DNA from 3 places in the Rhodococcus sp. 1R11 genome. Region 1 is predicted to be linked to each of the others. Evidence: riboswitches for the same ligand, from Rfam matches in the RefSeq annotation. Region 1 holds a riboswitch; each other region holds the start of a gene.
What was found. Region 1 has a riboswitch for S-adenosylmethionine ahead of E4P29_RS02420 (ABC transporter substrate-binding protein). Riboswitches for the same ligand answer to the same signal wherever they lie in the genome.
Positions count from the first base shown of each region.

Region 2: linked by a shared signal. The riboswitch ahead of E4P29_RS21005 (bifunctional o-acetylhomoserine/o-acetylserine sulfhydrylase) and the one ahead of E4P29_RS02420 (ABC transporter substrate-binding protein) in region 1 are both predicted to bind S-adenosylmethionine.
Region 3: linked by a shared signal. The riboswitch ahead of E4P29_RS03070 (aminotransferase class V-fold PLP-dependent enzyme) and the one ahead of E4P29_RS02420 (ABC transporter substrate-binding protein) in region 1 are both predicted to bind S-adenosylmethionine.

Region 1 covers NZ_SPNG01000001.1:485,784-489,058, forward strand. Annotated here, with positions in the region: gene E4P29_RS02415 (ABC transporter permease) at 1-312, opposite strand, end outside; gene E4P29_RS02420 (ABC transporter substrate-binding protein) at 309-1,919, opposite strand; SAM riboswitch class I at 2,140-2,233, opposite strand; gene E4P29_RS02425 (hypothetical protein) at 2,248-2,880, opposite strand.
Region 2 covers NZ_SPNG01000013.1:73,275-76,549, reverse strand. Annotated here, with positions in the region: gene E4P29_RS21010 (MFS transporter) at 1-681, opposite strand, end outside; SAM riboswitch class IV at 1,053-1,175, shown strand; gene E4P29_RS21005 (bifunctional o-acetylhomoserine/o-acetylserine sulfhydrylase) at 1,330-2,679, shown strand; gene E4P29_RS21000 (homoserine O-acetyltransferase) at 2,676-3,275, shown strand, end outside.
Region 3 covers NZ_SPNG01000001.1:609,611-612,885, forward strand. Annotated here, with positions in the region: gene E4P29_RS03065 (hypothetical protein) at 1-290, opposite strand, end outside; gene E4P29_RS03070 (aminotransferase class V-fold PLP-dependent enzyme) at 445-1,776, opposite strand; SAM riboswitch class IV at 1,831-1,946, opposite strand; gene E4P29_RS03075 (Pls/PosA family non-ribosomal peptide synthetase) at 2,144-3,275, shown strand, end outside.

The DNA of each region.
Region 1 (3,275 bases):
GAGCGTGCTCGGCACGGCACCGAGGATGGCCGTCGTCACCGGTTGTCCGGTGGCGATGGACAATCCGAAGTCGCCCTGCACAGCCCCGGTCAGCGAATGCCAGTACTGCACCCACACCGGCTGGTCCAAACCGTAGCGGGCCTGCAATTCTGCGACGGCCGCCGCGTCGACCGGTGTGCCCGAACCGGCCGAGTCGACAGCGAGACTGACCGGGTCCGACGGCAGCAGGAACAGCACGCCGAACGAGATGGTGAACGCGGCCCACAGCACTGCCACTGCCTGCAGTACGCGCTGCCCGAGGTACCGGATCATGCGCTCAGCCAGGTATCGAAGAACTGCAGTCGAGCGGAGGCCTCGAACTTCAGGTCCTGCACTTTCGACGCCGCGCCGACGGCCTGCGACAGTTCGATGGTGGGGATCCACAGTCCGTTGTCGAGCACCTGCTGCTGCGCGGTGGCGAGGATGTCGTTGCGCGCTGTTACGTCGGTGGTCGAGAGCTGATCGGTCAGCGATGCATCCAGATCGGGAATCGGGCCGCGCGCGTTCAGGTTTCGTCCGTCCACGGCGAACGTAGTGCGCAGAATGTCGCCGTCGGCGCGGGTGCTGTTGTAGTACGTGGAGTCGTAGTCCTTGGTGCCCTGACGTGCTGTCGCCTCGGACGTCGACACCAACTCGAGCTGCAGGTCGACGCCGACCGCACGGAGCTGCTGCTGCGTCAACTCCAGGATCGCCTGGTTCCCCGCGAACACGGCGGAGTACATGACCTCGAAACTCAGTCTCTGCCCGTCCTTTTCACGGATTCCGTCCGATCCGGGAATCCACCCTGCCGCGTCGAGCAACGCCTTGGCATTGTCCGGGTCGTAGGTCACTCCGGCTAGTTCGGTGTAACCCGGCGTCGCACTGGCCAACGCGCTGGTCGCCGGCTCGAAATCGGGCCCCAGTACGGTGTCGACGAGCTCCTGCCGGTTGATGGCAGGTACCAGTGCGGCCCGCACGACGGGATCCTGTAACGCACCGCGCGTAACGTTGGGCTGAATGCCGAACGGAACTCCCGGGTTCGAGGTAGTCAGAATTCGGCCGCCGGTCGCTTCGATCTGCGGAGCGTCCTGCGGCAATGCGTCGCTGACAGCGTCCAGCTGATCGGAGGACAAGCTTCCTGTGCGGACGCCCGACTCGGGCACGATGGTGAAATCGATGCGATCGAGATAGGCCTCGCCGGTGTGACCGAATACCGCTGAACCCCAGTTGTATCCGGTCCGCTTGGCCAACGAGACCGATCGATCCTGTTGGTAGTCGGCATAGGTGAAGGGCCCGGACCCGATGTTGGTTCCCAAGCACCGCGATTCCGCCGATCGGTCGGAGGTAGCGAGCGCCTGTATTCCGAGCTGTGGGGTCGAACTCGCCTGCAGGAACTGCGCATTCGGTGCTGCGAAGTCGATGCGCACCGTCGAGGGGTCGACCACCGTCGCGCCCTGGTATCCGGTCAGGTAGCTCGCCGCCAACGGTGCCTTCGCTGCGCCCAGGCCGACGATTGCGTCGAAATTCGCCTTCACCGCCGCCGCGTCGAGCGCCGTGCCGTCACTGAAGGTGACGCCGTCCTTCAGCGTGAATGTGAAGGATTTCGCGTCGGGACCGACCTCCCACCGCTCGGCCAGCCACGGTTCGATCTCACCGGTTTCGGGGTTCTGATCGGTGAGTGAATCGACCACCTGACGGGTGACGTAAATGGTCTGGTTGGTGCCGGACTGGGCGGGATCCGAGCAGGTCGGGGCCCCGGACAAGCCGTAACGCAGAGTCCCGCCGGGCTGGGCCGGACCGGCGTCGGCGGCCGTGGTGGCGGCACCACCGGCGCACCCGGCGAGGACTGTGGCTGTAGTGGCGATCAGGCCGGCCACCAGGAATGCAGGACGAGTGGACACGTAGGTGTCTCCGATATCTGGTCGATCGCGCGCACAGCCCTGCGTCCGAGCTGGGGGTGCCCAGGAAGGAGTGCGTGCAGATGATGAGGTGAGGAGTGAAGTACGAGTTGTGACGAAATGTCAGCTGCGACAGGTCGAACCGTTGAGGCGGCACAGATCGACATGAAGACGGCGGCAACCGTTGACGAAGCCTGCGGCAACTCGGGTGTTCACGTGCATTCCTCCATCGGTCCCGGCGGTAGCACCCTCACCCGACGAGCGGGGGGTTGCTGCGACGTCATAGAGCCAGGTCTCTCGGTCGCTCTGGATGGTCCTACGGTTTCCGATACTACGAGAGCGTCGGCTCGGTTGCCAACCGGGGTAGCAAAACCCGCCGACCACAGACTCGAGAAGCGTGGCTGGAACGACACCTACCGTTCGGACGGCCGGCGTCTCCACTCCTGCAGGACTCCGAATCCTTCTGCGACTCACACTTTTTCAGCCCTGAGGCATTCACGCGCAGGACCCAGTACTCGATTGCTCCACCGGCGGTAGCGAATCGGACGAGGACGTCCATGCAGAGCCAGGTCGCGATAGAGAAGTCCTGTTCTGCACCGTCGAGACCGATCAGTGTCAGCTCTTCTCCCACGGCAACCAGTGCGCGATCGATATCGGAACCGCCGGAGCCGAGCCAGGCCAACGCACGTCCGAGGAGCGCCCAGTCGCCGGCAGGCACAGGCTCATCGGCCGATTGCCTGCACAGTTCCGCAGCCGCAGCGAGAGCATCCGACACCGGAGTCGACACCGAACCGTCGAGTTCGGCGAGAACGCCTCGATCGGAGTCCACCAGATCGGCCATGTAGCGCCAGCGGACAGGAAGCGCCGCGTTCTCGGGCCACAGGTCGGCGGTACCGAACTGGAGTCGGGTGATCATGTCCTTCGGCGAACTGCACGACAGTGCAAAGCCACACGAGTCGTTCATGTCGATCATCCCCACTGGGTCAACACACAACATTGGACACCGGCTCGACACTCATGTTCGGAAATACCGTCGAGAACGGGCTTTCGTCACCGATGCAAGCAACGCTGCTGTGGTCGTCACGTCCGCCTTGGGGGATATTGAACGCCGCCACCTGCATCTCCGCGAGTCGTGGTTACGCACAATCGACAACGTCACACTTGTGCTGCAAATGTAACTTGCCGCATAGCGTGGTGTCGCACAGCTGGCTCAGCGATCTGATCTCTCAGCACGGACTCGTATCACCGGAATCCCCATTGCGTTCACCCACAGTTGCGCTCACCACGCAGGAAGGGTTCGATCGATACGACCATCACAGGAGGAGTACGAGCGCATGGCGTACGACGAGCTTCTTGCGG
Region 2 (3,275 bases), on a different contig from region 1:
GCCTGCGACGTCGGTCAGTGTCGACGCGATGTACGTGTACACCGCGAACATGCCGCCGAATCCGACGATGCCGACGAACAGGGTCATCCAGACCTGGCCACGGCGGAGGGCACCGAGCTCGGTGATCGGGCTGGTGGTCGGCATGGCGTCGAGTCGCGGCATCCACAGGACCAGCGCACTGACGGTGAGCAACCCGATCACGGCGACGAGCGCGAATGCGCTTCGCCACCCGAGGGCCTGGCCGATCCAGGTCGCCACCGGTACACCGACGACGTTCGCCACCGATAGACCCATCATCACCATCGCGACGGCTTTGGCTCGTTTGCCCGGCTCAGCGAGGTGCGCTGCCACCAGTGCGGCAACGCCGAAATACGCGCCGTGCGGCAGACCGGCCACGAACCGGGAGGCCACCAACTCGTTGAAGCTCGGCGCGAAGACCGTCCCGAGATTGCCGAGCGTGAACGCCACCATCAGCGCCAGCAACAACATGCGCCGAGGAACACGCGCCGCAAGAGCAGCGATTGTCGGCGCACCGACGACGACGCCGAGTGCGTAGGCAGAGATCATGTGACCGGCCGACGGCTCCGAGATTCCCATCGTCGTCGCGATGTCCGGAAGCAGGCCCATCGACGCGAATTCGGTGGTGCCGATGCCGAAGCCGCCGATGGACAGGGCCAGCATGGCGAGCCTGCGGCGGGTCGAGTGCGGTCGATGGCCGACACTCAAGCCACTCGACACCTTGCCGCGCACGGCGCTGACGTTTCTGGCGAGAGCGGAATCGGTGACAGTCACAGCAGAACAACCTTCGTAAGCAATCGGATTACAGAGCGGGCCAGGGGCTGGTGGATCGACGACGCGGTAAATCGACGACCTGGTTGATCGATTCAGCACAGCCCGACCGGACGGCATAACGCTCGTCGACTCCATTGTCTTCCCCGAGGCGGCTCGTTTTCGAGTCGTCGGGCGGTGATTGTCCTCACCAGAGCATCTGCTTGAGGGTCGCGAGCGCCCTCGTTCCCCCGGGACACCCGTACCCGCTAAGATTCCTGCCAGGTCATGAGTGCCAGCATCGAGCCCCGGCTTGCTGGCCGGCAACCCTCCAACCGCGGTGGGGTGCCCCGGGTGAACGACCAGGCCGATGCGACACATCCGTGTCGTATCGACAAGCGCGGGTCCGCTCCGAAGCGGACCCACTGATCTTCGGTCCTGACGGGCCGAGGCATGTCAGGAGGTTCTCATGTGTTGCTGTACCGATACGCCCCGTAACGCTCGAGTTCTCGAGCTTCATTCGACAAAAAACACGTCTGAGAAAACGGAGTATCACCAGCCATGACCGATTCGACCCCCGACGTCGTCGACTCCACCGGAACACCGACCGAGGATCCGTTCACCGATCCCTCGGCCGACTGGAGCTTCGAGACCAAGCAGATCCACTCGGGTCAGACCCCGGACGGCGCCACCAACGCGCGTGCGCTGCCGATCTACCAGACCACCTCGTACACCTTCGACAACACCGACCACGCGGCCGCACTGTTCGGCCTGGCCGAACCCGGCAACATCTACACCCGCATCATCAACCCCACGCAGGACGTCGTCGAGCAGCGCATCGCCGCACTCGAAGGGGGCGTCGCGGCGCTACTGCTCGCGTCGGGACAGGCCGCAGAAACGTTCGCCATTCTCAATCTCGCAGAGGCGGGCGATCACATCGTCTCGAGCCCGCGGCTCTACGGCGGCACCTACAACCTTTTCCACTACACGCTTCCCAAGCTGGGGATCACCGTCTCGTTCGTCGACGATCCTGACGATCTCGAGCAGTGGCGTGCGGCCATCACACCGTCGACCAAAGCGTTCTACGGTGAGACGATTTCCAACCCGAAGAACGACGTTCTCGATATCCCCGGCATTTCGGCAATCGCCCACGAGAACGGTATTCCGCTGATCGTCGACAACACGGTCGCGACGCCGTACCTGCTGCAACCGCTGAAACACGGTGCCGACATCGTCGTGCACTCGGCGACGAAGTACCTCGGCGGTCACGGCACGGCGATCGCGGGCGTCATCGTCGACGGCGGAACGTTCGACTGGACGCAGGGCCGTCACCCCAACTTCACCACCCCGGATCCGAGTTACCACGGCGTCGTCTTCGCCGACCTCGGCGCTCCGGCCTTCGCCCTGAAGGCGCGGGTGCAGTTGTTGCGCGACATCGGGGCTGCAGTGTCACCCTTCAACGCATTCCTCATCAGCCAGGGTCTCGAGACGTTGAGTCTCCGAATCGAGCGGCACGTGGCGAACGCACAGAAAGTGGCCGCCTACCTGGCCGGTCGCGACGATGTCGTCTCGATCAACTACGCCGGACTCGAATCCTCGCCGTGGTACGAGCGTGGGCAGCAGCTGCTACCGAAGGGGCAGGGCGCGATCATCGCGTTCGAGCTGCAAGGAGGAGTGGACGCGGGCAAGAAGTTCGTCAACGCTCTCACTCTGCACAGTCATGTGGCTAACATCGGAGACGTGCGTTCTCTCGTCATCCATCCCGCATCCACCACGCATTCGCAGTTGACCCCGGAAGAGCAGTTGGCCTCCGGCGTCACTCCCGGCCTGGTGCGTCTGGCCGTCGGTATCGAGGGAATCGACGACATCATCGCCGATCTCGAGGTCGGCTTCCGCGCGGCGGCGTCTTGAGTCACAGCTTCAGCACAGGCGTTCGTCCGGAGGCGGTTCTTCCGTCTCCGGACGGGCGGTTGGGAACCATCGACATCGGTGGTCTCGATCTCGAGAACGGTTCTCACATTCCGCACGTGACCGTGGCGGTGCAGCGTTGGGGCGAGATGGCGGCCGATCGCAGCAACGTCGTGCTCGTCGAACATGCGTTGACCGGTGATTCCCACGTTTCGGGACCGCCGGATGCCGACCACGTACTGCCCGGTTGGTGGAACGGGATGGTCGGACCGGGCAGCCCCATCGACACCGACGAATGGTGTGTCGTCGCGACCAACGTGCTCGGCGGCTGCGGAGGTACCACCGGGCCGAGCAGCATCTCCCCCGACGGCACCCCGTACGGTTCTCGCTTCCCGGAAATTTCGATTCGCGATCAGGTGGCGGCGGAGGTCGCGGTGGCCGACGTTCTGGGTATCGATCGGTTCGCCGCCGTCGTGGGCGGGTCGATGGGTGGCATGCGCACCCTCGAATGGATTGTGGGACATCCGGATCGGGTGGGTGCCGCGCTGGTGCTCGCCGTCGGTGCCCGCGCGACAGCGGACCAGATCGGAACGCAAACC
Region 3 (3,275 bases), 120 kb from region 1:
GTACCGACGTAGCGGATGGACGACGGGCCTGCCGGCGCGTCGAGTGCGGCGAATTCCCGACGGGCCGTCCTGGCGTCGGCAGCGATGTAGATCTCGAGATCGAGGAAGACCGCGAGATTGTCGGCCGATTCACCGCGGTCGACGGATTCTGCGTGCAACCGGGCGCGTTGTTGCTGAGCTTCCCGCAGGTCCGAGGCAACGATTCTGATGGTGTTCACCTCGGGCCCGGCGGTCAGCTCGGTCCAGACGTCATCGGATTCGATGGCTACGCGGGTGTGATTGTGCGACATGAGTGGTGGTCCTGATTCGTCGGTCGGGATGCGCATGCGGTCGGAGCGGAGCCGAACTCGAACACGACCCGGACGCAGTGCGGCACAGATCGACATACCTGTTGCACCAGTGGCGATTGCCACGAAAGACGACACTCACGGTCATGACGCCATGCTAACTGTCTGTGGGGCTGCACGGGGACCCAACCCCGGCGGCCCCGTCGACCAGCGCGGGGAACGGCCGAGGGTCCGGTACGGGGTTCCACCACCCGGCTTCTTCGGCGTAATTCCATGTCGGACCGGACTCGACGAACGCCGCCAACGCGTCGACGAGTCGGTCCACGTCGGCCGAGGAACTGCCGAGACCGATACTGGCACGCACGGCGCCGTCGGCATGACCGAGCCGGCGCAGCAGCGGGTGGGCGCAGAACTTTCCGTCGCGCACTCCGATGCCGTGTTCGGCCGACAGGTACGCCGCCACTTCACCGGGATCGTGGCCGGCGACGGTGAAGGTGACGATGCCGACGACGTCGGGCGCGTCGGCCCATACCTGCAGCAGTTCGACACCGTTCAGTGCGACCAGCCCGTCCCGCAATCGACTCGACAATTCCCGCTCGTGTGTCGTCGCGGCATCCTCGTCGAACGAGGCGATGGCCTCGCATGCCGCCGCCAGCGCGGCGACCCCGAGCACGTTGGGCGTTCCTGCCTCGTGACGCTGCGGTGCGGGAGCCCAGTCGGTGTGCTCGATCGTGACACTGCGCACGGCACCGCCGCCGGCCAGGTGGGGCTCGCCCGCGTCGAGCCAATCACGGCTTCCCACAAGCACACCCGCGCCGAACGGGGCGTAGAGCTTGTGTCCGGAGAACGCCAGATAGTCCACGCCGAGTGCGGCGATGTCCACTCGGCGGTGCGGAACGAGCTGGGCGCCGTCGACGACGATCCGGGCACCGTGCCGATGCGCGAGATCGGCCAGTTGCTCGATGGGGAGCACTTCGCCGGTGACGTTCGATGCACCCGTGATGGCCAGTAGCGCAGCGGGTTTCGCAGCCAGTTCGGCGTCGAGCCGGGCGAGCGTCTCGGCCAGCGTCGATGCTGCCACCACCACTCGGCGATTGCGCCACGGAAGGAGGTTGGCGTGGTGTTCGATGTCGAGCACCACGGTCTCCCCCGGCACGCACGCGGCCAGCAGATTGAGCGAATCGGTGGTGTTACGCGTGAATACGACCACTGAATTCGCTTGTGCACCAACGAACTCGGCCACGGTCTCGCGCGCCTTCTCGTACGCCGCGGTGCACACCCGAGACGCGTAGCCGGCCCCGCGGTGCACGCTCGAGTAGAACGGGAGCAACTCCGCGATCCGATCGGTCACCGCGGACAGCGCCGGCGCGCTGGCCGCGTAATCGAAGTTGGCGTAGGTGCACGTGCCGCCGTGAACCAGCGGAACCTGCAACTCCGTGCCGGAAACAGGGGCAAAAGGAGCACAGGGACGGGAAAGTACAGACGTCATGACAGATCAAGCCCTCACGTTCGAGGGACCCGCAACGGAAGATATTCGTGAACGAGTCCGCGCTTGCCGCACCGATTGTTCGGCGTCAGCCTGGTCGTCACCCGGAGCACCCCACCGCGAAGGAGGGTTGCCGACCAGCAAGCCGGGGCTTGATGCTGGTACTCGTGACCGTGGACAAGACACTGGCAAACCCACCATGGCTTTGTCAAGCCGGAGCTCACTCCGACACAGCAGTAGGATCTCCGCGGTAGGAAGGCGCGCTCGTTCACCTGCTGGCAAACAGAACGTGAGATAACCAACGGCGCTGCTGCTCCCCCAGCACCACGAGAGTCATTTGCCAACGAACGAGAAGGACACCCGGTTGCCTGTGCACCAAGAGAACGATCTGCCGGGTTCGAGCACGGATATCGCACCTGCTCCGGCCGCGTTTCTCCGCTCGCCCCTTGCCCCGCCGGCCCGCACACTGATCGACGTTCTGCGTGAGACCGCCGATCGCTTTCCGGACGCACCCGCGATCGACGACGGCACGGTGTCGGTCAGCTACGCCGAATTGCTCGACGACATCGCCGAGGGTGCCCAGTGGCTCGCCGACGCCGGTGTCCGGCGCGGCGACCGCGTCGGCATCAGGATGCCGTCGGGATCCTTCTCGCTGTATGTCGCAATTCTGTCGATCCTCGACGTCGGGGCTGCGTACGTGCCCGTCGACGCCGACGATCCGGAAGAGCGCGCCGAACTGGTCTTCGGCGAGGCTCAGGTGACGGCCATCGTCACTGCGGGCGGTATCGCTGCCGGCACCGCGCCGAAACAGGACCTGCCCGAACTGGGTGCCGGTACTCCGGTCCCCGAGCTGCCCACACCCGAGGACGACGCGTGGGTGATCTTCACCTCGGGTTCGACCGGAACCCCCAAAGGTGTTGCGGTCAGCCACCGTAACGCCGCGGCGTTCGTCGACGCCGAGGCCCGGATGTTCCTGCAGAAGGATCCGCTGGGACCAGGCGACCGAGTGCTCGCCGGCCTGTCGGTCGCGTTCGACGCCTCCTGCGAGGAGATGTGGCTGGCGTGGCGGCACGGTGCCTGCCTGGTGCCCGCCCCGCGCTCCCTGGTGCGATCCGGCTTCGACCTCGGTCCGTGGCTCGTCTCCCGAGACATCAGCGTCGTCTCGACGGTGCCGACGCTGGCGTCACTGTGGCCCGCGGTGGCACTGGAAGCGGTGCGGCTGTTGATCTTCGGCGGCGAAGCATGCCCACCTGAGCTGGCCGAGCGGCTCGCCGTCGAAGGCCGGGAAGTCTGGAACACCTACGGCCCCACCGAGGCGACGGTCGTCGCGTGCGCGGCCATCATGGACGGTAAAGGCCCGGTCCGCATCGGATTGCCGCTGGACGGGTGGGATCTGGCGGTCGTCGACGCCTCGGGCACTCCGGTGGCGGTCGGCGAAGTAGGCGAGCTCGTCATCGGCGGCGTGGGCCTCGCCCGGTATCTCGATCCGGCCAAGGACGCCG